DNA from 3 places in the Psychrobacillus syltrankelensis genome. Region 1 is predicted to be linked to each of the others. Evidence: riboswitches for the same ligand, from Rfam matches in the RefSeq annotation. Region 1 holds a riboswitch; each other region holds the start of a gene.

Region 1 (7,432 bases):
GTTTGAGCACTCGGTACGTTTATTGAAAGAGGCAGGAGATCTTGGGTTACTAGCTGCTGATATTCCAGAAGAATACGGCGGGCTCGGACTAGACAAAGTTTCTTCTGCACTTATTGCGGAAAAATTATCTGTAGCAGGTGGGTTCTCTATCACGCACGGAGCCCATGTAGGAATCGGTACTTTGCCAATCGTTTTATTTGGAAATGAAGAGCAAAAACAAAAATACTTACCAAGTTCTTCAACCGGAGATAAAATTTTTGCCTATGCGTTAACAGAGCCAGGATCAGGTTCCGATGCATTAGGTGCAAAAACGACTGCAAAAATGAATGCAGAAGGAACTCATTACATTTTAAATGGTGAAAAGCAATGGATTACCAATGCGGGCTTTGCGGATGTATTTGTTGTTTATGCAAAAATAGATGGTGATAAATTCTCCGCATTCATTGTTGAACGTGAATTTCCTGGCGTTTCTGTTGGTGCCGAAGAGAAGAAAATGGGTATTAAATCATCTTCCACTCGCACGCTTATTTTACAAGACGCAGAAATTCCAGTGGAAAACCTACTTGGGGAAATCGGGCGCGGTCACGTAATTGCCTTCAATATATTGAACATCGGCCGCTACAAATTAGGGGTAGGTACTGTTGGAGGTTCTAAACGTGCTTTGGAGCTTGCGATCTCTTATTCAAATCAGCGTCAACAATTTAAAACGCCTATTTCTTCATTTAATTTAACAAAACAAAAATTAGCGACGATGGCATCTAAATTATATGCGACAGAGAGCTTAATCTATCGTACGGTTGGATATTTTGAGGATCGTATGAGTCAATTAAATGAAGAAGAACAAAAAGATGGAAAAGCAATTGCAGCTTCTATCGCAGAATACGCAATTGAATGTTCTATTAATAAAGTAGTAGGTTCAGAAGTATTAGATTATATCGCTGACGAGGCTGTTCAGCTACATGGCGGATATGGCTTTATGCAAGAATATGAAGTGGAGCGCATCTATCGTGACTCACGTATTAACCGTATTTTCGAAGGAACAAACGAAATTAACCGTTTAATCGTACCTGGTACATTCTTGAAAAAAGCTATGAAAGGAGAGCTACCACTTCTTCAAAAAGCACAAAGCTTGCAAGAAGAACTATTAATGATGATGCCAGAAGAAGTAAGTGATGAGCCACTTGCACAAGAAAAAGTTTTAGTAGCAAATGCGAAGAAAATTGGTCTACTAGCTGCAGGGCTTGCTGCACAACGTTTTGGTACAAAACTAGAAACTGAACAAGAAGTTCTAGTGAATATCGCTAATATCGCTAATAACTTATTTGCAATGGAATCTGCCGTATTGCGTACAGAAAAAGCAATTGGCCGTGATGGTTTAGAAAAAGCACATCAAAAACTACTTTATACACAAATTTTCTGCCAAGAAGCATTTGAAGAGATCGAAAAAGCGGCGAAAGAAACACTGATTGCATCAGTTGAAGGCGATACTTTACGCATGATGCTCTCTGCTTTACGTAAGTTAACTCGAAATACACCATATAATTTAATTCTTAAAAAACGTGAGGCATCCGTTAAATTAATCGATGCTGAAAAATATATCGTATAATAAATTCGAGAAAGCCGATTCTAATTGCAGATCGGCTTTTTTCTATGCGTTATGGGCAGTGATGAGGGGAACCTGCCGTGTTCCTGCGCAAGTTCGTCAGTTTGCACTGTGGATTGTAGTGAAAAGTGGCGACTCCAGCAGGAGGCTCATCGCTCACCACGCGGAACGCATCCACCTGAAACAGAAATCCCAGGTATTATATTTTTAGAAGGATATACACTAGTTTCACCGGCCGACATCCATTTACTGTCTTTTCTTTTAAGAAAAGCCGCAAGCGCCTATGTCTGCCCCGACAGGCAAATAGGAAAGGTGTAAGTTCTGCAAAGTTAGCTACATCTGGAAACGGTAAAGACAAGATGCACTTAAAGTACACTTGTCTTTTTCTAATGCACCCTGTTTAAAAGTCTATGATATGATAAAAAGAAAAAAGGTGATATATATGACGATTCAGTTTTTTGGTTATCCTAAATGTAGTACATGCAATAAAGCAAACAAATGGTTAAGAGATAATGGTGTGGAATTTGAAAATAACCATATTGTAGAAGCACCACCATCAAAAAAAATGATTAAAGAGATTCTAGCTACAACTAATATAGATTTAAAGAAATTATTTAACACGAGCGGTACGAAATATCGTGAATTACAATTAAAGGACAAGTTACCAAATATGACAGAAGAAGCGCAAATTGAAACTCTTGTTTCTGATGGGATGCTTATCAAAAGACCGCTTGTATTTGACGGAGAACATTTAACCCTCGGATTCAAGGAAGAAGAGTTTGAACATATTTGGAAAAGCTTATAAAGTAGCTTGTTTTTAATACAGAAATATGTGAATATTATAAGGGAATGTATAACTAATTGAGAGGGGTAAATCATGAGCACACCTAAAGAATTAAAATACTCAGAAGAGCACGAATGGGTTAAAACAGAAGACGGTAAAGTACGCATTGGTATTACACATTTTGCACAATCAGAATTAGGGGATATCGTATTTGTAGAGCTTCCACAAGTGGGGGACGATATTAAATCCGGAGATCCATTTGGTAGTGTAGAATCAGTAAAAACTGTATCGGAACTTTACGCACCTATCAGTGGAAAAGTAGTAGAAGTTAACTCAGAATTAGAAGATAGCCCTGAATTTGTAAACGAATCTCCTTATGAAAATGCATGGATGATCGTTGTAGAACCTTCTGATTTATCAGAAATGGATGAACTATTATCTGCAGAACAATATGACGAATTAATTCAAGAATAATAAAGTAATCGCCGTTCCATTTGGTATTACTAGATATAATTAATAATAGACATACAATTACTCGTTAATTGGATGTCTATTTTTTGTTTTTTACTCATAGACTCAGCGAGTAGGTGCTGATAGACTTGCGTTATGCGCTGATAGCCAAGGTTAAGGTGCTTATAGCGGCGTTTTAGGTGCTTATGGAATTTGTAGGTGCTGATAGACTTGTGTTATGCGCTGATAGGCAAGGTTAAGGTGCTTATAGCAGTGTTTTAGGTGCTGATAGACTTGCGTTATGCGCTGATAGCCAAGGTTAAGGTGCTTATAGCAGCGTTTTAGGTGCTGATGGAATTTGTAGGTGCTGATAGACCTGCGTTATGCGCTGATAGCCAAGGTTAAGGTGCTTATAGCAGTGCTTTAGGTGCTGATGGAATTTGTAGGTGCTGATAGACTTGCGTTATGTGCTGATAACTATGAATAAGGTGCTTATAGCAGTGTTTTAGGTGCTGATGGAATTTGTAGGTGCTGATAGACTTGCGTTATGCGCTGATAGCCAAGGTTAAGGTGCTTATAGCAGCGTTTTAGGTGCTGACGGAATTTGTAGGTGCTGATAGACTTGCGTTATGCGCTGATAGGCAAGGTTAAGGTGCTTATAGCAGTGTTTTAGGTGCTGATGGAATTTGTAGGTGCTGATAGACTTGCGTTATGCACTGATAACCAAGGTTAAGGTGCTTATAGCAGAGTTTTAGGTGCTGATGGAATTTGTAGGTGCTGATAGACTTGCGTTATGCGCTGATAGCCATGTTTATGGTGCTTATAGCAGTCTTTTAGGTGCTGATGGAATTTGTAGGTGCAATCAGACTATATAATCTGGGGATTTTTCGTATACTAATGGATAGGATGAATGAGGAGTGGAGATAATGGAGTTCAGTGAAAAAGTAATTCTTGTTGAAGGAAGATCGGATAAACTGAGACTTTTAACCATTCTTGCGGAAGACGTTGAAATCATTTGTACAAATGGTACTATTTCTAATGTGAAATTAGAAGAACTGTTAAGTCCTTTTGAAGACGTACCTATCTATGCTTTTCTTGATGCGGATAAATCAGGTGAACAAATTCGCTCTGTAGTGAGGAAAGAATATCCAGAAGCAATTCATTTATTTATTAGTCCGATGAATGGTGAAGTAGAAAAAACTCCACTCAAAGTTTTGGCTTCTATATTACATCGTGCTAATATTAAAGTGAAAAAAGAATTTTTACTATAGGATGATGAATGTGAATGAATGGTCGCGAGAAGAATGGGAGAAGGCTAAAAATGCTTCTGACCTTTCTCTATTATATTTATACACGCCAATGTGTGGCACTTGCCAAGTAGCTTCTAAGATGATGCTCGTAATAGAAGAATTGGTGCACTACTCAATTGGACAAGCGAATATTAATTATTTAGGAGATCTTGCAATGGAATACGAAATTGAAAGTGTTCCTTGTTTGTTAATTGCTAAAAATGGTAAACTCCTAAAAAAAGTATACGCATTTCAGTCTGTACCTTATTTATTTGAAATAATAAAAAGTGTTGACGATAACTAAATGTCGTGATAAAATTCGATTTACTAACAACAATTAAATAGTGTCGCTCTTATTAAGAGAGGTGGAGGGAAGTGCCCTATGAAGCCCGGCAACCGTCATGAAAATGAAATGGTGCCAAGTCACGCAAAGCAATTGCTTTGGGAAATGAGAGAATGGATGACTGTTATTTTGAATGATAACGTACACCCCTTCTGCTCTTTTGCAGAAGGGGTTTTTATTTTTTAAGAATAGAAAGATAGGAGGATTTGCATGATTAGTTTGAAAAATGTTTCGAAAAAGTTTAGTACGAAACAAGGTACAATTGTCGCCGTGGATGATGTAAATCTTGACATAAAAAAAGGTGAAATATTTGGGATAATTGGGTACAGTGGTGCTGGTAAAAGTACAATGATCCGATTATTGAATGGATTAGAAAAGCCTACTTCCGGACAAATAATCGTAAACAATAAAGAAATTACTTCCATAAATGAAGTTAAGCTGCGTCAAATAAGACAAAAAGTTAGCATGATCTTCCAACATTTTAATCTTTTATGGTCAAGAACAGTTGCAGAAAATATTGCTTTTCCACTTGAAATAGCAGGTGTACCTAAAGAACAACGATCTGCTCGAGTGAAGGAACTGATAGAACTTGTTGGCTTGGATGGAAGAGGAGATTATTATCCATCCCAATTATCAGGTGGTCAGAAGCAACGGGTTGGGATTGCAAGAGCATTAGCAAACCGCCCAGAAGTTTTGCTTTGCGACGAAGCGACATCTGCACTTGATCCTGAAACAACTGATTCCATTTTAGATTTATTAGTAAGTATTAATGAAAAATTGGGGTTAACCATCGTATTAATTACCCATGAGATGCAAGTCATTCAAAAAATCTGTAACCGAGTAGCAGTTATGGAAAATGGTCTTGTGGTAGAAGAGGGAGATGTATTAGAAGTTTTCCAAAATCCACAGCAAGCCATCACAAAGCGATTTGTTTCACAGGTCTCCGAAACGAACCAAGCGAAACAGACGATACAAAACTTGGGAGAGCTATATCCAAATGGGAAGTTGATAAAACTTGTTTTTGTTGGAGATCAAACAGAACAACCAATTCTCTCCAGATTAATCAAGCAATTTGATCTAGAAGTAAATATAGTGCAAGGAAATATATCGCATACTAAAAGCGGGGCTTATGGAACACTAATCCTTCAATTAGACGGAGACGCTCGAGCAATCGATGAAGGAATTCGATTCATACACGAGCAAAAAGTTAATACAGAGGTGATCAACAATGATTAATACGCTTTTTCCAAATGTTGATTGGCCTAAAATGTGGGATGCTGCACTAGAAACACTTTATATGACAGCAATATCAACTTTATTAACATTTGTCATTGGCTTAGCACTCGGACTTCTATTATTTTTAACTAGTCCACATCAAGCGTGGGCCAATAAATTTGCTAACTGGCTTACAGGAGCATTTGTAAATATCTTTCGGTCTATTCCATTTATTATTTTAATTATTTTATTGATTCCATTAACGAAATTTCTTGTAGGTACTATACGTGGCCCGAATGCTGCGTTTCCAGCACTTGTAATTGGAGCAGCACCGTTTTATGCACGAATGGTACTAATTGGACTTCGGGAGATTGATAAAGGTGTTTTGGAAGCAGCTAAATCGATGGGAGCCAAAACTTCTACTATTATATGGAAAGTTTTATTGCCTGAATCGTTACCGTCATTAGTTTCTGGTATTACTGTTACCTGTATATCGCTAGTTGGATATACAGCGATGGCAGGTATTATTGGTGCTGGCGGGCTTGGTACTCTTGCATTCCTAGACGGTTTTCAACGTAATAGAGGGGATGTAACGCTAGTTGCAACCATTCTTATCTTGATTGTGGTATTTATAATTCAATGGATTGGTGATGTAATTACAACTAAAATCGATAAAAGATAATTGGTGTTTACGAGTTTACTCGATCATATATTTATTAAACAAATAAAAAGGAGAGAAATGTAATGAAGAAATTATTAGTAGTAGCATTATTAGCAGTAAGTTTATTAGCTTTAGCTGCTTGCGGTGCTAAAGATAGTAGCAATGGTGCGAAAGAAAGTACCAAATTAGTAGTAGGAGCTTCGAATGTTCCGCATGCAGAAATTCTAGAGCAAGTTAAACCAATACTGGCGAAGGAAGGCATTGAGCTTGATATTCAAACATACCAAGATTATATTTTGCCAAACAAAGATTTAGAATCCAAAGATTTAGATGCTAACTATTTCCAACACATACCTTACCTAGAAGCGCAAATTAAAGATAATGGCTATGACTTTGTAAACGCAGGTGGAATTCATATTGAACCAATCGGTGTTTACTCGAAGAAATATAAATCATTAGAAGAGTTGCCAGAAGGTGCTACTATCATTATGAGTAATTCTGTAGCGGACCACGGTCGTATTTTATCTCTATTAGAAGCAAAAGGTTTGATTAAACTTAAAGATGGCATTGATAAAACGACAGCGGAAGTAAAAGACGTTGTTGAAAATACTAAAAACTTAAAGTTTGACGCAAATTATGAGGCAGCTCTTTTAGTACAGCTTTATGAAAACGGAGAAGGCGACGCAGTTCTTATTAACTCTAACTATGCAATTGACGCAGGCTTAAATCCACTAAAAGATTCTATCGCTTTAGAAGATAAAGAATCTCCATATGTTAATATTATCGCTGTTCGTAAAGGCGATGAAAACAAACCGGCTATTAAAAAACTTGTAGAAGCTTTAAAATCGAAAGAGATTCAAGATTTCATTCTGGAAAAATGGAATGGAGCAGTTGTACCAGTTAAATAAGTAGAAGCAGGCATGGAAATCATGTCTGCTTTTTTATTTAAGAGAATGGAATATTAATAGATTTAATTAATTATTCATGCTAATCTGATTTAGAGGTGAAGAAAAATTGATTGCTAAAACTTATGCAAATTCTATTCATGTGGAAGCAATGGAAAAACTATTAAAAAGAATACCACAGG
Region 2 (7,432 bases), 110 kb from region 1:
TAGGGTATATTCATGACAAGAGCACTAGTTTTGAAACAGATGGTGCTGTGTGGTTGACGACGGCCGAATTGCAAAATGGTGAAAATTTAAGCTTTCATATGAAAGATCAAGGTATGCAAACAATGTTAAAGAAGGTGAATACATATGAAGGAAAATGGAACAATTGAAAGGATGCGAGTATATCCTTCGCCAAATCCACGTATTGATTTAACTGAAATTACTTATTGGTCCTGTGGCTTACGGGTAAAAGGAATGCTGGCAACTCCGAAAAATGAAGGAACATATGAAGGAATATTATATTTGCGTGGGGGTATGCAAAGTATTGGTATGGTAAGACCTGCCCGAATTGCCCAAATTGCGTCAGAAGGATTTACAGTATTTGCCCCTTACTATCGCGGTAACCGCGGAGGAGAAGGGAGAGACGAATTTGCAGGGGAAGATCGATTAGATGCTGTTAATGCAGTGGATGTATTAAAGCAATTTTGCAGCTCGACTAGAATTCATCTATTTGCTTTCTCTCGCGGTGGTATTATGGCGTTATGGACGGCTATTTTACGAAACGATATTACATCGATCGTGACATGGGCAGGAGTATCGGATATTTATTTAACTTATGAAGAACGTTTGGATATGCGAAGGATGATGAAACGAGTAATAGGTGGTACCCCAACAAACAAAGCAGAAGCATACGAAGAACGAAACGTTTTACCAAAGATTTCTGAAATCCAAGCTCCTACCTTGATAATTCATGGGAAATTGGACATAAATGTTTCCTTTGTTCATGCGGAAATGTTAGAAGCAGAATTATTAGGGAATAATAAAATAGTGGAAACATGGTATTATCCAGATTATACGCATTTTTTCCCAAGTAAAGTGAATAAACAAGTTGTGAAGGATGCATGCAATTGGATGAAAAGGCAGAAAGGAGTTTAGTCGATGGGGAATGTAGTGGTTACGATTGACACTATGAGTACAGAGGACAAATCGTCATTTCCATCGAATATAAGTTTTTGGACCGATTTATGGGATAACTATACAAATGAATTTCAGGAAGTTATTATCCAGTGCTGGAAAGAAGAAGTGGAAGCAATCCATGATCTAAGTCCAAAAACGTCTTCAACTATAAATGAAGGACTAATAAAAATTTTAACGATTAATTTGAGCGATGAAAATCGTGCTTACTTTAGAAATCATTCCGTAGATCCTAAAGGTGGATTAAAATGGTTCACGATGTTTTTTAATATAAATGGAGACGAGCTATTAGAAGTGGGTCACTATGGGTCAGAAATAATTTTATATAAAACGGACGAAGAAAAAGCGAAAAAGTTTATTTCTATCTTTCCATCATCTATTACTACGCATTATTATGATGAAAATGCGGATTAAAAGAGAGGATGTCACCAATATATATGGGACATCCTCTTTTTTTAAGATAAAAAAGTTTACGCATTTCTACTTAGTAACTGTCCAGACTTCAGCGCCTTGCTCATTTCTTATTTAGCTACTGGTCCGCCTTTAAGAGAGATATCTTCGGATACGGTACCAAATTTTTTGAAGTTTTCATGGAAAGCCTGTGCTAGTTCAGCTGCTTTTTTATCGTAAGCTGCTTTGTCAGACCAAGCATTACGTGGAATTAATACTTCAGAAGGAACGCCTTCAACTTCTCTTGGAATAGCTAAACCAAACACTGCATCAGTTTCAGTTTCTACATCGTTCAATTTCCCATCGATTGCTGCACGAACCATTGTACGTGTGTAAGAAAGCTTCATACGATTACCAACACCGTATTCTCCACCAGTCCATCCAGTGTTAACTAAGAATACTTGTGCACCATGCTCATCAATTTGCTTTCCAAGCATTTCAGCGTAAACAGTTGCATGAAGTGGAAGGAAAGGGGAACCGAAGCAAGTTGAGAATGCTGGTTGTGGAGATGTAATTCCACGTTCAGTACCCGCTAATTTAGATGTAAATCCACTTAAGAAGTGGTACATTGCTTGTTCTTTTGTTAATTTGCTGATTGGAGGCAATACGCCAAAAGCATCAGCAGTTAAGAATACGATCGTATTTGGATGACCTGCAACAGAAGGATCCACAATATTTTCGATATTTTGAATCGGGTAAGCTGCACGTGTATTTTCTGTTAATGAATTATCAGCATAGTTTGCAACGCGAGTTTCCGCATCAACGACAACGTTTTCTAATACAGTACCAAATGTAATTGCATCATAAATTTGTGGCTCATTTTCACGAGTAAGGTCGATACATTTTGCGTAACATCCACCCTCGATATTAAATACGCCATTATCAGACCAACCGTGTTCATCATCACCGATTAACTTACGACCAGCGTCTGCAGAAAGAGTTGTTTTTCCTGTTCCAGAAAGACCGAAGAATAATGCAACATCGCCTTCTTCTCCAACGTTTGCTGAACAGTGCATAGGTAAAATGTTTTGTTCAGGAAGTAAGTAGTTCATAATAGAGAAAACAGATTTTTTCATTTCCCCAGCATATTCAGTTCCACCGATTAATACGATGCGTTTTTCCATTGAAACGATGATAAAAGTTTCTGTTTTTGTTCCATCTACTGCAGGATCTGCTTTAAAATTTGGAGCACTTATAATTGTAAAGTCAGCTGAATGGTTTGCAAGCTCTTCCTCTGATGGGCGAATAAATAATTGATGAGCAAACAAGTTATGCCATGCATATTCATTTATTACTTGAATATCAAGTCTAGAATCTTTATCAGCCCCAGCAAATCCTTTAAATACGAATAGTTCCTCTTGTTGACCAAGGTAATTCGTTACTTTTTTATATAGTGATTCGAAAATTTCAGAAGAAATTGGTTGGTTTACGGAACCCCAATCGATTTTGTCTCTAGATATAGGCTCATCAACGATGTATTTATCTTGTGGAGAACGACCTGTATATTTACCTGTTTCTGCTTTCACGGCTCCCGTAGAAGTTAAAACAGCTTCGCCTCTTGATGTTGCTTTTTCTACAAGTTGCGGTACTGATAATTGAATGTTAACATTAGCACCAGATAACAATTCGTTCAGTTCATTCACAGTATCGATTGAATTCATATTGTATATACCATCCTTTTAATTATTTTCCCTTATAAACGAGGGAGATGTCTTTCATATGTGAAATAGTATAACACATTTAACTTAATAGTCTACACTAATGAAGTGATTATTTTTATCTTTTGTGAATAAATCGTCAACAAAAATATATTGACTTCTGAAAACAACTTAAGTATGATGATAAATTGAACGGATACTCTTATCCCGAGCTGGTGGAGGGGTCAGGCCCTATGAAACCCGGCAACCTGTAATATTTGTTTTGTTACAAAGGTGCCCAACCTGAGACAAGGTGAGATTCCTTGATTGATAAGAGTGAAAGGTGCTTATGAGATTAATAGCCTTTCCTCATGTGTAAGATACGTGAGTGGAAGGTTTTTTTTATGACATCGCCCTTTATCCTTGTGTGCCAAGTCCGAAACGGCTTCAAGTTTAATCTATTTGATTGAATGGCTTGACATGGGAATGAGTACCGTATCAATTCTTGAGAGAAATCTCGCAGGATATAGGAGGAATTTTTTATGACACAACGCAGATTATTTACATCTGAATCAGTTACTGAAGGGCATCCAGATAAAATTTGTGACCAAATTTCAGATGCAATTCTTGATGCAATTCTAACAGAAGATCCAAATGCACGTGTTGCTTGTGAAACAACCGTGACAACAGGTCTTGTATTGGTTGCAGGTGAAATAACAACATCTACATATGTAGACATTCCAAAAGTAGTTCGTTCTACTATTAAAGAAATAGGATATACTCGTGCAAAATATGGTTTTGACTCTGAGACTTCAGCAGTATTAACTGCAATTGATGAACAGTCAGCTGACATTGCACAAGGGGTTGACCAAGCTTTAGAAGCTCGTGAAGGATCTATGACTGATTCGGACATTGAAGCAATTGGAGCAGGGGACCAAGGTTTAATGTTTGGTTACGCTTGTAATGAAACACCAGAACTTATGCCACTTCCAATTAGTTTAGCGCATAAATTGGCTCGCCGTTTAGCGGAAGTTCGTAAGGATGAAACGCTAGATTATTTACGTCCAGATGGTAAAACACAAGTTACAGTGGAGTATGACGAAAATAACAATCCTGTTCATATTGATACGATTGTTATCTCAACTCAACATCACCCAGAAGTTACATTAGAACAAATCCAAAAAGATTTAAAAGAAGTAGTGATCAATCCAATTGTTCCTGCTAATTTAATCGATGAAAATACAAAATACTTTATTAATCCAACTGGTCGCTTTGTAATTGGTGGACCACAAGGTGATGCAGGTTTAACAGGACGTAAAATTATCGTAGATACTTACGGTGGATATGCACGTCATGGCGGAGGAGCATTCTCTGGTAAAGATCCTACAAAAGTTGACCGTTCAGCTGCATACGCTGCTCGCTATGTTGCAAAAAATATTGTTGCAGCAGGAATCGCTGATCGTTGTGAAGTACAACTTGCATATGCAATTGGAGTAGCACAACCGGTTTCTATCGCAGTAGACACATTTGGAACTGGAAAAGTAGAAGAAGCTCAATTAGTTTCACATATCCGTGAATTATTTGACCTTCGCCCAGCAGGGATTATTAAAATGCTAGATCTTCGTCGCCCAATCTACAAACAAACTGCTGCTTACGGTCATTTTGGTCGTACAGACATCGACGCACCTTGGGAAAAAACAGATAAAGCAGAAGAGTTAAGACAAAAAGCACGACTTTAAGATAAAAAAGAGCAATCCCACAGTCAACGAGTGACTACTGGGACTGCTCTTTTTTTTACAATTAACTACCAAGATGCTTGTGAACCAATAATACCTCCTACACTCTAATGTAAAAAGTGTAGGAGGTTTATCTGTTTTTAGAAGAAATAGAAAGTATGCGCCATCTCACATAAAGTTAACTCTTTACATAGAGAAATGGTTGCTTCCACGAATAAATTGGTTGTTTTCGTAAAGGTGTTGGTTGCTTTCAGTGTAGAATCTGTAGCTTTCACCCTATAAATAGTCGCTCTATGACAGTTTTTAACTTTTTATTTTTGCAATGATTTATAATACTGACCTTTTTCCGCGTATTCTCTAATAATTCGTTGAACATCTTCTCTATCAGCATCCGTCAGTTCGCGTACAACTCTTGCTGGACTTCCCATCGCAAGAGAGTTCGGAGGAATTTTCTTTCCGGGAGTAACTAAACTTCCCGCTCCGATAAATGCACCTTCTCCAATTTCCGCACCATCTAGAATAATAGAGCCCATTCCAACTAATGCCCCTTTTCGAACAATGCAACTATGTAATGTTACTTGATGCCCGATCGTTACTTCATCTTCTAAAATAAGTGGATTGTTTGGACTTTGATGCAAACAACATAAATCTTGGACGTTCACTCTATTCCCAATTATAGTAGGAGCAACGTCCCCTCTAATTACCGTATTAAACCAAATAGTAGACTCTTGTCCGATTGTCACATCCCCTGTAATTGTGACATAATCAGCAATGAAAACAGAATCATCAATGGATGGAGTTTTTCCTTTAAATGGATATATCAATATATACACACTCCTCTTAAAATAGAATATAATTAATCGTATCAAACCAACCGTATAATGAAAACTATTTGAGCAGAATAGGAACGAATGGAAGAGGTGATGCTCATGTGGAAATGGGAAGCAGAGGGAAGACCAAAAGCAGTAATAGTAATTGTTCATAGTGCTTATGAACATCATAGAAGATACGCTTGGTTAATTGAAAAATTTAGAAGTTCAAATTGTCATATTGTAATGGGCGATTTACCTGGGCATGGTGAACATACAAAAGCTAATGAAATACATGATGAAACTTTTGATCAATACAAAGATTACATAGTACAAGCATTACAAGTTGCAGTTACATATAATCTCCCTATATTTATTCTTGGCCACGGACTTGGTGCAACATTATTAATAAAAGTAATGCACAAATTACAAATTGAATATGCGGGAGTTATATTAACTTCACCTTGGTTACAACTTAAAAAGTTACCTTCTAAATGGACAAACGCATTAGCTAAATTATCTGTTCAACAGAAGATTAATCATGATATTCAGCTTAAAGAATTAACAAGAAACTATGAAATATACAAACAATTTGTAAACGATTCTACATATCATACACTTATAACAAATGGCTGGTATAAAGAATTACAAAATCTTTTGAAAAATATTGGACAGTCAACGGACTCTATGCCTAATGTTCCAGTGTTATTAATGACGGCAGAGCGCGATAAGATTACAAATATTTCTACGGCGGCAGCTTGGCTAAAAAAACAAGAACTCACAGAGTATCAATACAAATCCTGGAAAAATTGTTTTCATGATTTATATCAAGAACCAGAAAGAGAAGAGATTTTCGCATATTCTCATTCTTTTATAAATAATGTACTAAGATCAATTGGATATATCGTTTAGGGAATGTTGTATGAAACCAAGATTATACTAGGGAATGATATTCTTTTTGGAGTATGTGAGTTTTAATATCACTTGTGGTATAATTATTCGGTTAAATCGAAATAACATTCTATTAATTGAAATAGAGAAAGTGAAGTGTAATTTACATGCAAAACCAACATATTATACGTAATTTTATAGTAGAAACACCATCGAAACCAGGTAATTTTGCTAAAGTTGCCACTGCAATTGGGATGGCTGAAGGGGATATTGGAGATATTACAACACTTAAAAGTGGAGCATTAACAACCATTCGTGATATTTCTATTACTTGTAAATCTGAATCACAATTACAAGCGGTGATTGCTAATGTTGAAGCAATTGGAAATGGTGTTAAAATCCATGCAGTAACTGATGATGTTTTAAAAGCTCATGAAGGCGGGAAAATTGCAATGAAGAGCCGACTGGATGTGCGCTCACTCGGAGATTTGCAAAGAATTTATACGCCAGGTGTTGCTAGTGTTTGTATGGAAATTGTTAATTATCCTGAAAAAGCAAATTACTTTACGTCGATAGGTAGTTCCGTAGCAATAGTAACAGACGGTACAGCTATACTAGGTTTAGGAAATATTGGTTCTGTTGCAGGAATGCCTGTAATGGAAGGGAAAGCAGTGCTACTAGATCAGTTTGTTGGTTTAAGCGGTATACCTATTTTGCTAAATACAAGTGATCCAGATGAAATCGTTGAAACGGTCAAACATATTCATCAAGGATTTGGGGCTATATTATTAGAAGATATAGGATCTCCACACTGCTTTGAAATTGAAGAGCGCTTAAAAGCAGAACTTCCTATTCCAGTTATGCATGACGACCAGCATGGTACAGCAGTAGTTGCGCTTGCCGCAATTTTATCTGCTTGTAAATCGACTGGTGTAGA
Region 3 (7,432 bases), 1.5 Mb from region 1:
GAGGCAAATAAATTTCCTCAATTTTTTTCCAAGCTGCTTTACGCTCAGCAGGAGTCATTTCGGGATTTTCATAAACAATGTGTTGGAATTCGTCCACTGCGACACCGTAAGGCAAGAATAGAAGTCCGCTACTTAAATGTGCAAACTTATATTTATCGGTTTGTTCTTTAAAGAATAATTCCATCCAAGGCCATGTGAAGAACTCCATACTCATCGAGTGAATTTCACATGATTCAAATGTAGGCCAAACGTACTCAGGAATTCCGATATTGCGGCTCGTAAACACTTGGAATGCATGACCTGCTTCATGTGTTAATACATCAATATCTCCCGATGTTCCATTAAAGTTTGAGAAAATATACGGTGAGTCATAATTGTCGATAAAAGTACAATAACCTCCAGATTCTTTCCCTTTCTTGGCTACTAGATCCATCAAATCACGATCTATCATAAACTGGAAGAATTCTGCAGTTTCTGGTGACAACTCTTCATACATCTTCTTACCATTATCCACAATCCACTCAGGAGATCCTTGTGGTGTAGCATTTCCACTTAAGAATTTAAGCGATTCATCATAAAACTTTAGTTCATCTAGCCCGATACGCTTCGCTTGTCGCTCGTATAATTTTGTAGCGACTGGAACGATAAAATCACGTACTTGATCACGGAATTTCTTTACCATCTCCGCATTGTAATCGATACGATTCATACGAATATATCCAAGCTCCACAAAATTTTCATATCCTAATTTAGTTGCAATTTCATGGCGGACATTTACAAGTTGATCATAAATATCATCGAACCTTGCCTCATGCTCCTGGAAGAAATTAAATCTTGCTTCCGTTGCTTTCTTTCGGACTTCTCGATCAGTTGATTCACCATATGGTCCAAGCTGTGCAAGCGTTAATGTTTCGCCGTTAAACTCCACTTGTGCGGAAGCGACAAGTTTAGAATAATCAGAGGCCAATTTGTTTTCCTTCTGCATAAGAGATATCACATCGGAAGAAAAGGCTTTAATCTGAAAGTCAGCTAGATCAAATAACTGGCTACCCCATTTTTCTTCTAATTCATTACGGAAAGGAGAAGCGACAAGTGCTTTGTAATATTCCGTTACGAGTTCTTCAACTTCTGGACCTACTTCATCAAAGTAATCTCGTTCTTTTTGATAATATTCATCATTCGTATCGATTGATGCGCGAATATATACCAAATTAGCTTGTGTTGAAAAATCATTGCGAAGTGCATTTAATTCTGCAATTGCGGTACTTTGCTCCACTACTGAAGATGCTTCCTTAAACTTTGATAAAGCCTCATGGAACTTTACTTTGTCTTCTTCCAAATTTGGTCGTTTGTATTCGTAATCTTTAAATGTTACCAAGTTTATTCTCCTCCCGGTCGTTTCTTCGAAATTCGAAACGTTCTCATTCCCATTGTTCATTATTTTCTGATATATTGCAACTAAAATTTTACAATTGACTATTCTTAGACAATTGTTTAATATGTTAGTAAATCAACAAACAAATAAAGGGTGTGTTTGGTTAGTGGAAATATCAGAATTATTTTGGAATGCGAATACAGAACAATTAAAGGCAGGATATATAGAAGAAAAGGAATTTTTTGTTTGTCTATTATGTGGAGAAAAAATTGAAAAAGGAATTATTTATCCTGCTGAAAGTTTATTGTTTGAAGCGGAACGTTATATGAAACGACATATCGTGATGGAGCATGGATCTGTATTTCATTATCTAATTGGGCTAAATAAAAAACTTACGGGATTAACCGATCATCAAAATAGCTTGCTCCGTTTATTTTATGACGGTAAAAGTGATGCAGAAATTCAAACAGAACTGAATATCGGTACCAGTTCTACTATACGGAACCATCGTTTTGTATTGAAGGAAAAAGAGCGACAAGCAAAAATGTTCTTAACAATGATGGAGTTATTGAAGCAAAAAGATGATCACGCTCCCACATTCCTACCTCTCCACAAAACAGCCACTATGGTAGACGATCGATACAATATAACAGCAGAAGAGCAGCAAGAAGTAGAAAAGAAATTTTTCCCTGAAGGCGTGGATGGACCAATACTAAAGTTTCCGAAAAAGGAAAAGCAAAAACTAGCAACTTTGCGTGTCATCATCAAACGATTTGAGCAAGAAAAGACATATAGTGAAAAAGAAATAAATGCAATACTAAAAAATATATATGCTGACTTTGTCACATTAAGACGTTATCTAATTGAGTATGGGTTTTTAAATAGAAAAGACGATGGCAGTGCATACTGGGTAAAAAAATAGAGTAGAGGACTAATACAAATGAAAGTTGATCAATACAAAATAACTAAAGAAGAGCTAGAAGAAGTAGAAAAGAAATTTTTCCCTGAAGGCGTCGATGGGCCACTATCAAAGTTTCCGAAAAAAGAAAAGCTAAAATTAGCAACATTGTATGTAATCATCAAACGATTTGAACTAGAAAAAACATATAGTGAAAAAGAAATAAATTCAATACTAAAAGATTTATATGCTGATTTTGTCACAATAAGACGCTATCTAATTGAGTATGGATTTCTAGGCAGAAAAGATGATGGTAGTGCGTACTGGGTGAAAAATTAACTTCATTCAGTCATGAAAAAAATATAATCTCGTCAAGGCGATAGATAGTAGAGGGTGGAGAAAAATGGATCGAAAAAAAGAACTTAAACAAGAATACAGAGAGGTAAAAATTGAAGGCGGTATTTATGTTATCACTAATAAACAAAACGGCAAAAAATTCGTCGCATCTACACGTAACTTCAAAACATTAAACGGAACGAAATTCACGTTAGAAACAGGTACTCATACAAACCGAATACTCCAAGAAGAGTGGAAAAAATTTGGCAAAGACGCATTTGAAATAGAACAGGTGGAGATACTGAAAAACTCAGAAAATCAATACGTAGACGAAAAGAAAGAATTAGAAAAACTATTGGGTAAATGGATGGAAAAATTACAGCCTTATGGTGACAATGGCTACCACACGAAAAAAGATTGATACTAAAAAGGCTTCCATTCAAAGGAAGCCTTTTATTTCCTAATCAAATTAAAATCTTTACTTTTCTAAAGTAACCCCTACAGATGCGAGAGCATTCCTTTTGAACGAGAGGACGTGGCCATTATACGAGAGCACTCCTCAACCGAACGAGAGGACTCGTCCAATACGAGAGCGTTCATCATTCGAACGAGAGGACTTGTCCAATATCGAGAGCATTCCATCAAAACGAGAGGAAATCGCCTGTATACGTGAGCGTTCCTCGACCGAACGAGAGAACTCGGCCAGTATACGAGAGCATTCCTCAACCGAACGAGAGGACACGGCTAGTATACGAGAGCATTCCTCAACCGAACGAGAGGACACGGCCAATATACGAGAGCATTCCATCAAAACGAGAGGAAATCGCCAGTATACGAGAGCATTCCTCAACCGAACGAGAGGACACGGCCAATATACGAGAGCATTCCATCAAAACGAGAGGAAATCGCCAGTATACGAGAGCGTTCCTCGACCGAACGAGAGAACTCGGCCAGTTTACGAGAGCATTCCTCAACCGAACGAGAGAACTGGGCCTGTATACGAGAGCATCCAAAAAAAGAGGGCTTAATCTCACTTTAGATGGGATTCATTTAAATAGTCATAGTGCTCAGATCGTAGCAGAACTTTATGCATCGATCATTAACCACATTAAAAATAGCGGTAAAGAGACAGCTTATAACTAATCAAAAGCAAATAAAAAATGACTCCGAACAAATTCGGAGTCATTTCCCAACAATATAAGTCTTCAAGAGCGCGGCTCGTTCACGCATTCGCAATTTCATTTCCACACTTTTCGGTGTTTTTGCTGACACGACATCGGCATCCCAGTCAATTTTTTTAGCAAGCATTTTCGCCCGATGTAGATGATAGTCACTTGTAATTATTGTCACGGACGTCACATTTTCGGGCAATAATTCTTGAGAAAATAGCAAATTTTCATAAGTAGAGGTCGACTTATCTTCTACAATAAGTCGTTTATCCGCAATCCCTTTTTCTAAGAGAAAGTTCTTCATAAAGACTGCTTCTTCAATATCTTCATCCTGTCCTTGTCCACCAGATACGACAAGCTTCACATGTGGATTCTCCGTAGCATATTTTAGCGCTGAGTCTAACCGATAACGTAATGCAAGGGAAGGGATATTTCCTTTTTTCACTTTTGCACCAAGCACGATTGCATACTCATTGGTTCCATCTGCTTTAGGTTCAAGACCCTCTGCTAGCCATTTACTCGTAAGCATCCACACACCAAATCCTCCAGAAGCAATGACAAATATAGGAATAAGCACAATCCACCTCATTTTTTTCTTCATTCAATTCACTCATTTCATTCCATAGAGGGCTTCTTTTTTCTTAAAAAGGCTGAAATTCTTGGTTCTTCTTTAGATACTAAACGCCGAAAATTTTCGATATGCAAAACAAATGCCATGACGAATAAAAAACTCGCAATTGCAATAGGGGCATACCCTTCTGAAAACCAAATAGTCCCGCCCACAAATACAAAATAAAAAACAAATACACCGATCAATAAATAGTCCGTTAAAAAAGTTGTACCTATTAATAATAAAAGACCAATTAGTCCAAGAGGCCAATAAATAGCAAATAATATGCCGATGATAGAAGCGGTTCCTTTTCCACCTTTAAACCGAGTGTAAATAGGGAAATTATGACCTAAGATAACCGAAGCTCCCGCTAAATATAGTAATAAGTCCTGTTCAACATCGGAAAATAAAGCAAAATGCTGCATGAAATAGCGGGTACCGATAATTACGATTACCCCTTTCAAAATATCAATTAGTGCAACCAAAATCCCGTATTTCATGCCAAGTACAATTGCTGCGTTTGATGCACCTGAATTTTTTAGCCCCTCATTTTTAATATTGACTCCACTAAACAATTGAGCAACCTTCGAACCATGAATTGCTCCAACTAAATAACTAATAATTAATACACAAATAATCCAAATTATCATTAAAACACCCCTAAAAATTTCTCTATTACATTTAACGTTTGAGAAATAAAGAAGTTTCAGAATTATTTAATAAAACACTTGACTAATTGATTACTAGAATCTTATACTGTGTAACAAGATGGAAAACTAAATCTAATACTCTTATCAAGAGTGGCGGAGGGACTAGGCCCTACGATGCCCGGCAACCAACAAGTTCTGAACTTGGAAAGGTGCTAAATCCTACAAATTCAAGTTCTGAATTTGGAAGATAAGAGGAGGAACTTGCGAAACTGCACCCCTCTTCTTAAGCGAAGAGGGGTTTTTTGTTTGTTCTAACACTCCTCTCCCGCCTCCCTAAGCGTCCATCTAAACTACTTTACAGGAGGAATTCAAAATGACAAATTTCCAACCAGAAACACTTCTTTTACACGGTGGTCAACAACCAGATCCAGTTACAGGTTCACGTGCAGTGCCAATTCACAAAACAACTTCTTTCGTATTCCGTGACACGGAGCATGCTCAAAATCTATTCGCATTGAAAGAGGCAGGCAATATTTATTCCCGTATTACTAACCCGACAGTAGATGTCTTTGAACAACGAGTTGCACTACTAGAAGGAGGAACAGCTGCTGTTGCCTTATCTTCTGGAATGGCCGCAATCGCATTTTCCATTTTGAATATTGCAGGAGCAGGAGATGAAATTATAGCAGCGGAAAACTTATACGGTGGAACATTTAATTTGTTTGCCCATACATTGCCACGCTACGGTATTACAGTGAAATTTATCGATTCAACAGATCCAGAAAACTTCCGTGCAGCAGTAACGGACAAAACAAAAGGATTCTTTGCTGAAATTATTGGAAACCCAAGCTTAAATGTACTTGATGTAGAGAAAGTTTCTGCAATTGCAAATGAAGTAGGGGTACCTTTACTTGTGGATAATACATTTGCAAGCCCGTATGGTGCAAACCCGATTAAACATGGTGCACATGTGGTCATCCATTCTGCAACAAAATGGATTGGCGGACATGGAACAACAATCGGAGGAGTAGTTGTAGATGGAGGGAATTTTAACTGGGATTCCGAAAGATTCCCTGGATTTACAGAACCAGACGTAACCTATCATGGCTTACGATATGGAATCGATGTTCCAAACGTAGCGTTTGCGGTTAAACTCCGTGTTCAACTGCTACGTGATTTCGGCCCTTCCTTAAGCCCGGAAGCAGCATTTTCTTTCTTACAAGGTTTAGAAACACTTCATTTGCGAGTACCAAAACACAATGAAAATGCACAAAAAATAGCAGAATATTTATCTAATCATGAAGGGGTAGAATGGGTTAACTACCTTGGATTAGAGGATCACCCATCTTATGATCTTGCACAAAAATACTTAAATAATGGTTTTGGATCTATTTTAACTTTTGGGGTGAAGGGCGGAAAAGAAGCAGGTCGACATATTATTGACAATATTGAAATTTGGTCGCATGTAGCAAATGTTGGGGATGCGAAATCATTAATTATTCATCCTGCTTCTACAACTCATCAACAACTGACGCAGGAAGACTTAGTGAAATCAGGTGTTACAGAGGACTTAATCCGTTTGTCGGTAGGTCTAGAAGCAGTAGAAGATTTGCAAAATGCACTTGATAAAGTACTTATAGGAAGTACAAATGTCCTCTCTAGGTAGAATTTTGTTGTTAATTGGGCAAAGATAGTCTACAATATGTAAAATAGTCAGTCGAAAAATACGATTCGATATTTTATTAGATTATGAATATGGAAGCTCAATTGTGCAGATTCATTTGGAGGAGAAAGTATGGCAAAAATAAAAGCAGCAATTCTAGGTTTCGGAACAGTCGGCCAAGGAATTTATCACATTGTAAATGAAAAAAAAGAAGATCTAAAAAAGTCGTTGGGATTGGACATCGAAATTAGTGCTATTCTCGTAAATAATTTATCGAAAGAAAGAATACAAACGCCTGGTGTACTTGTAACAGATGATTTTGAGGATATTATTAATATTCCAGGACTTCAAGTTGTATTTGAAGCTATTGTGAACGAAGAACCGGCATATGGCTATTTATGTAAAGCGATTGATAAAGGATGTCACGTCATTACGGCAAATAAAGTGATGTTTTCTAAATACAGTATTCCTCTTCACGAACGGGCAAAATCACGAGGTGTATTTATTGGGTACGAAGCAACAACAGCTGGTGGAGTCCCTGTTATAAAAACGTTGAAAAATTTACTTCAAGTAAATTCAGTGAAAAGAATTCAAGGAATTTTAAATGGTACTTCTAACTACATTTTGACTCAAATGCGACTAAATGAATGTCAATTCAATGATGCATTAAAGGAAGCACAAGATCTTGGCTATGCAGAAGCAGATCCATATAATGATATTTCTGGTCAGGA

What was found. A riboswitch is a leader RNA that binds a small molecule or an ion and turns the genes downstream of it on or off. The one in region 1 is predicted to bind S-adenosylmethionine.
Region 2: it holds a riboswitch for S-adenosylmethionine, as region 1 does, so the genes downstream of both, metK (methionine adenosyltransferase) here and ACTSKG_RS19015 (methionine ABC transporter ATP-binding protein) in region 1, are expected to answer to the same signal.
Region 3: it holds a riboswitch for S-adenosylmethionine, as region 1 does, so the genes downstream of both, ACTSKG_RS11325 (O-acetylhomoserine aminocarboxypropyltransferase/cysteine synthase family protein) here and ACTSKG_RS19015 (methionine ABC transporter ATP-binding protein) in region 1, are expected to answer to the same signal.

Annotation. Positions count from the first base shown of each region.
Region 1 is NZ_CM144227.1:3,852,835-3,860,266, forward strand. It holds gene ACTSKG_RS18990 (acyl-CoA dehydrogenase family protein) at 1-1,606, shown strand, start outside; gene ACTSKG_RS18995 (arsenate reductase family protein) at 2,046-2,408, shown strand; gene gcvH (glycine cleavage system protein GcvH) at 2,481-2,861, shown strand; gene ACTSKG_RS19005 (toprim domain-containing protein) at 3,764-4,108, shown strand; gene ACTSKG_RS19010 (thioredoxin family protein) at 4,119-4,430, shown strand; SAM riboswitch class I at 4,477-4,581, shown strand; gene ACTSKG_RS19015 (methionine ABC transporter ATP-binding protein) at 4,680-5,705, shown strand; gene ACTSKG_RS19020 (methionine ABC transporter permease) at 5,698-6,366, shown strand; gene ACTSKG_RS19025 (MetQ/NlpA family ABC transporter substrate-binding protein) at 6,429-7,253, shown strand; gene ACTSKG_RS19030 (nuclease-related domain-containing protein) at 7,360-7,432, shown strand, end outside.
Region 2 is NZ_CM144227.1:47,478-54,909, forward strand. It holds gene ACTSKG_RS00315 (NUDIX domain-containing protein) at 1-167, shown strand, start outside; gene ACTSKG_RS00320 (alpha/beta hydrolase family protein) at 145-933, shown strand; gene ACTSKG_RS00325 (hypothetical protein) at 937-1,386, shown strand; gene pckA (phosphoenolpyruvate carboxykinase (ATP)) at 1,494-3,083, opposite strand; SAM riboswitch class I at 3,280-3,396, shown strand; gene metK (methionine adenosyltransferase) at 3,602-4,798, shown strand; gene ACTSKG_RS00340 (gamma carbonic anhydrase) at 5,107-5,619, opposite strand; gene ACTSKG_RS00345 (alpha/beta hydrolase) at 5,725-6,516, shown strand; gene ACTSKG_RS00350 (NAD-dependent malic enzyme) at 6,663-7,432, shown strand, end outside.
Region 3 is NZ_CM144227.1:2,358,808-2,366,239, reverse strand. It holds gene ACTSKG_RS11355 (M3 family oligoendopeptidase) at 1-1,378, opposite strand, end outside; gene ACTSKG_RS11350 (DUF2087 domain-containing protein) at 1,500-2,297, shown strand; partial or broken gene ACTSKG_RS11345 (DUF2087 domain-containing protein) at 2,325-2,612, shown strand; gene ACTSKG_RS11340 (GIY-YIG nuclease family protein) at 2,677-3,030, shown strand; gene ACTSKG_RS11335 (YdcF family protein) at 3,792-4,379, opposite strand; gene ACTSKG_RS11330 (glycerol-3-phosphate acyltransferase) at 4,394-5,038, opposite strand; SAM riboswitch class I at 5,177-5,292, shown strand; gene ACTSKG_RS11325 (O-acetylhomoserine aminocarboxypropyltransferase/cysteine synthase family protein) at 5,412-6,704, shown strand; gene ACTSKG_RS11320 (homoserine dehydrogenase) at 6,834-7,432, shown strand, end outside.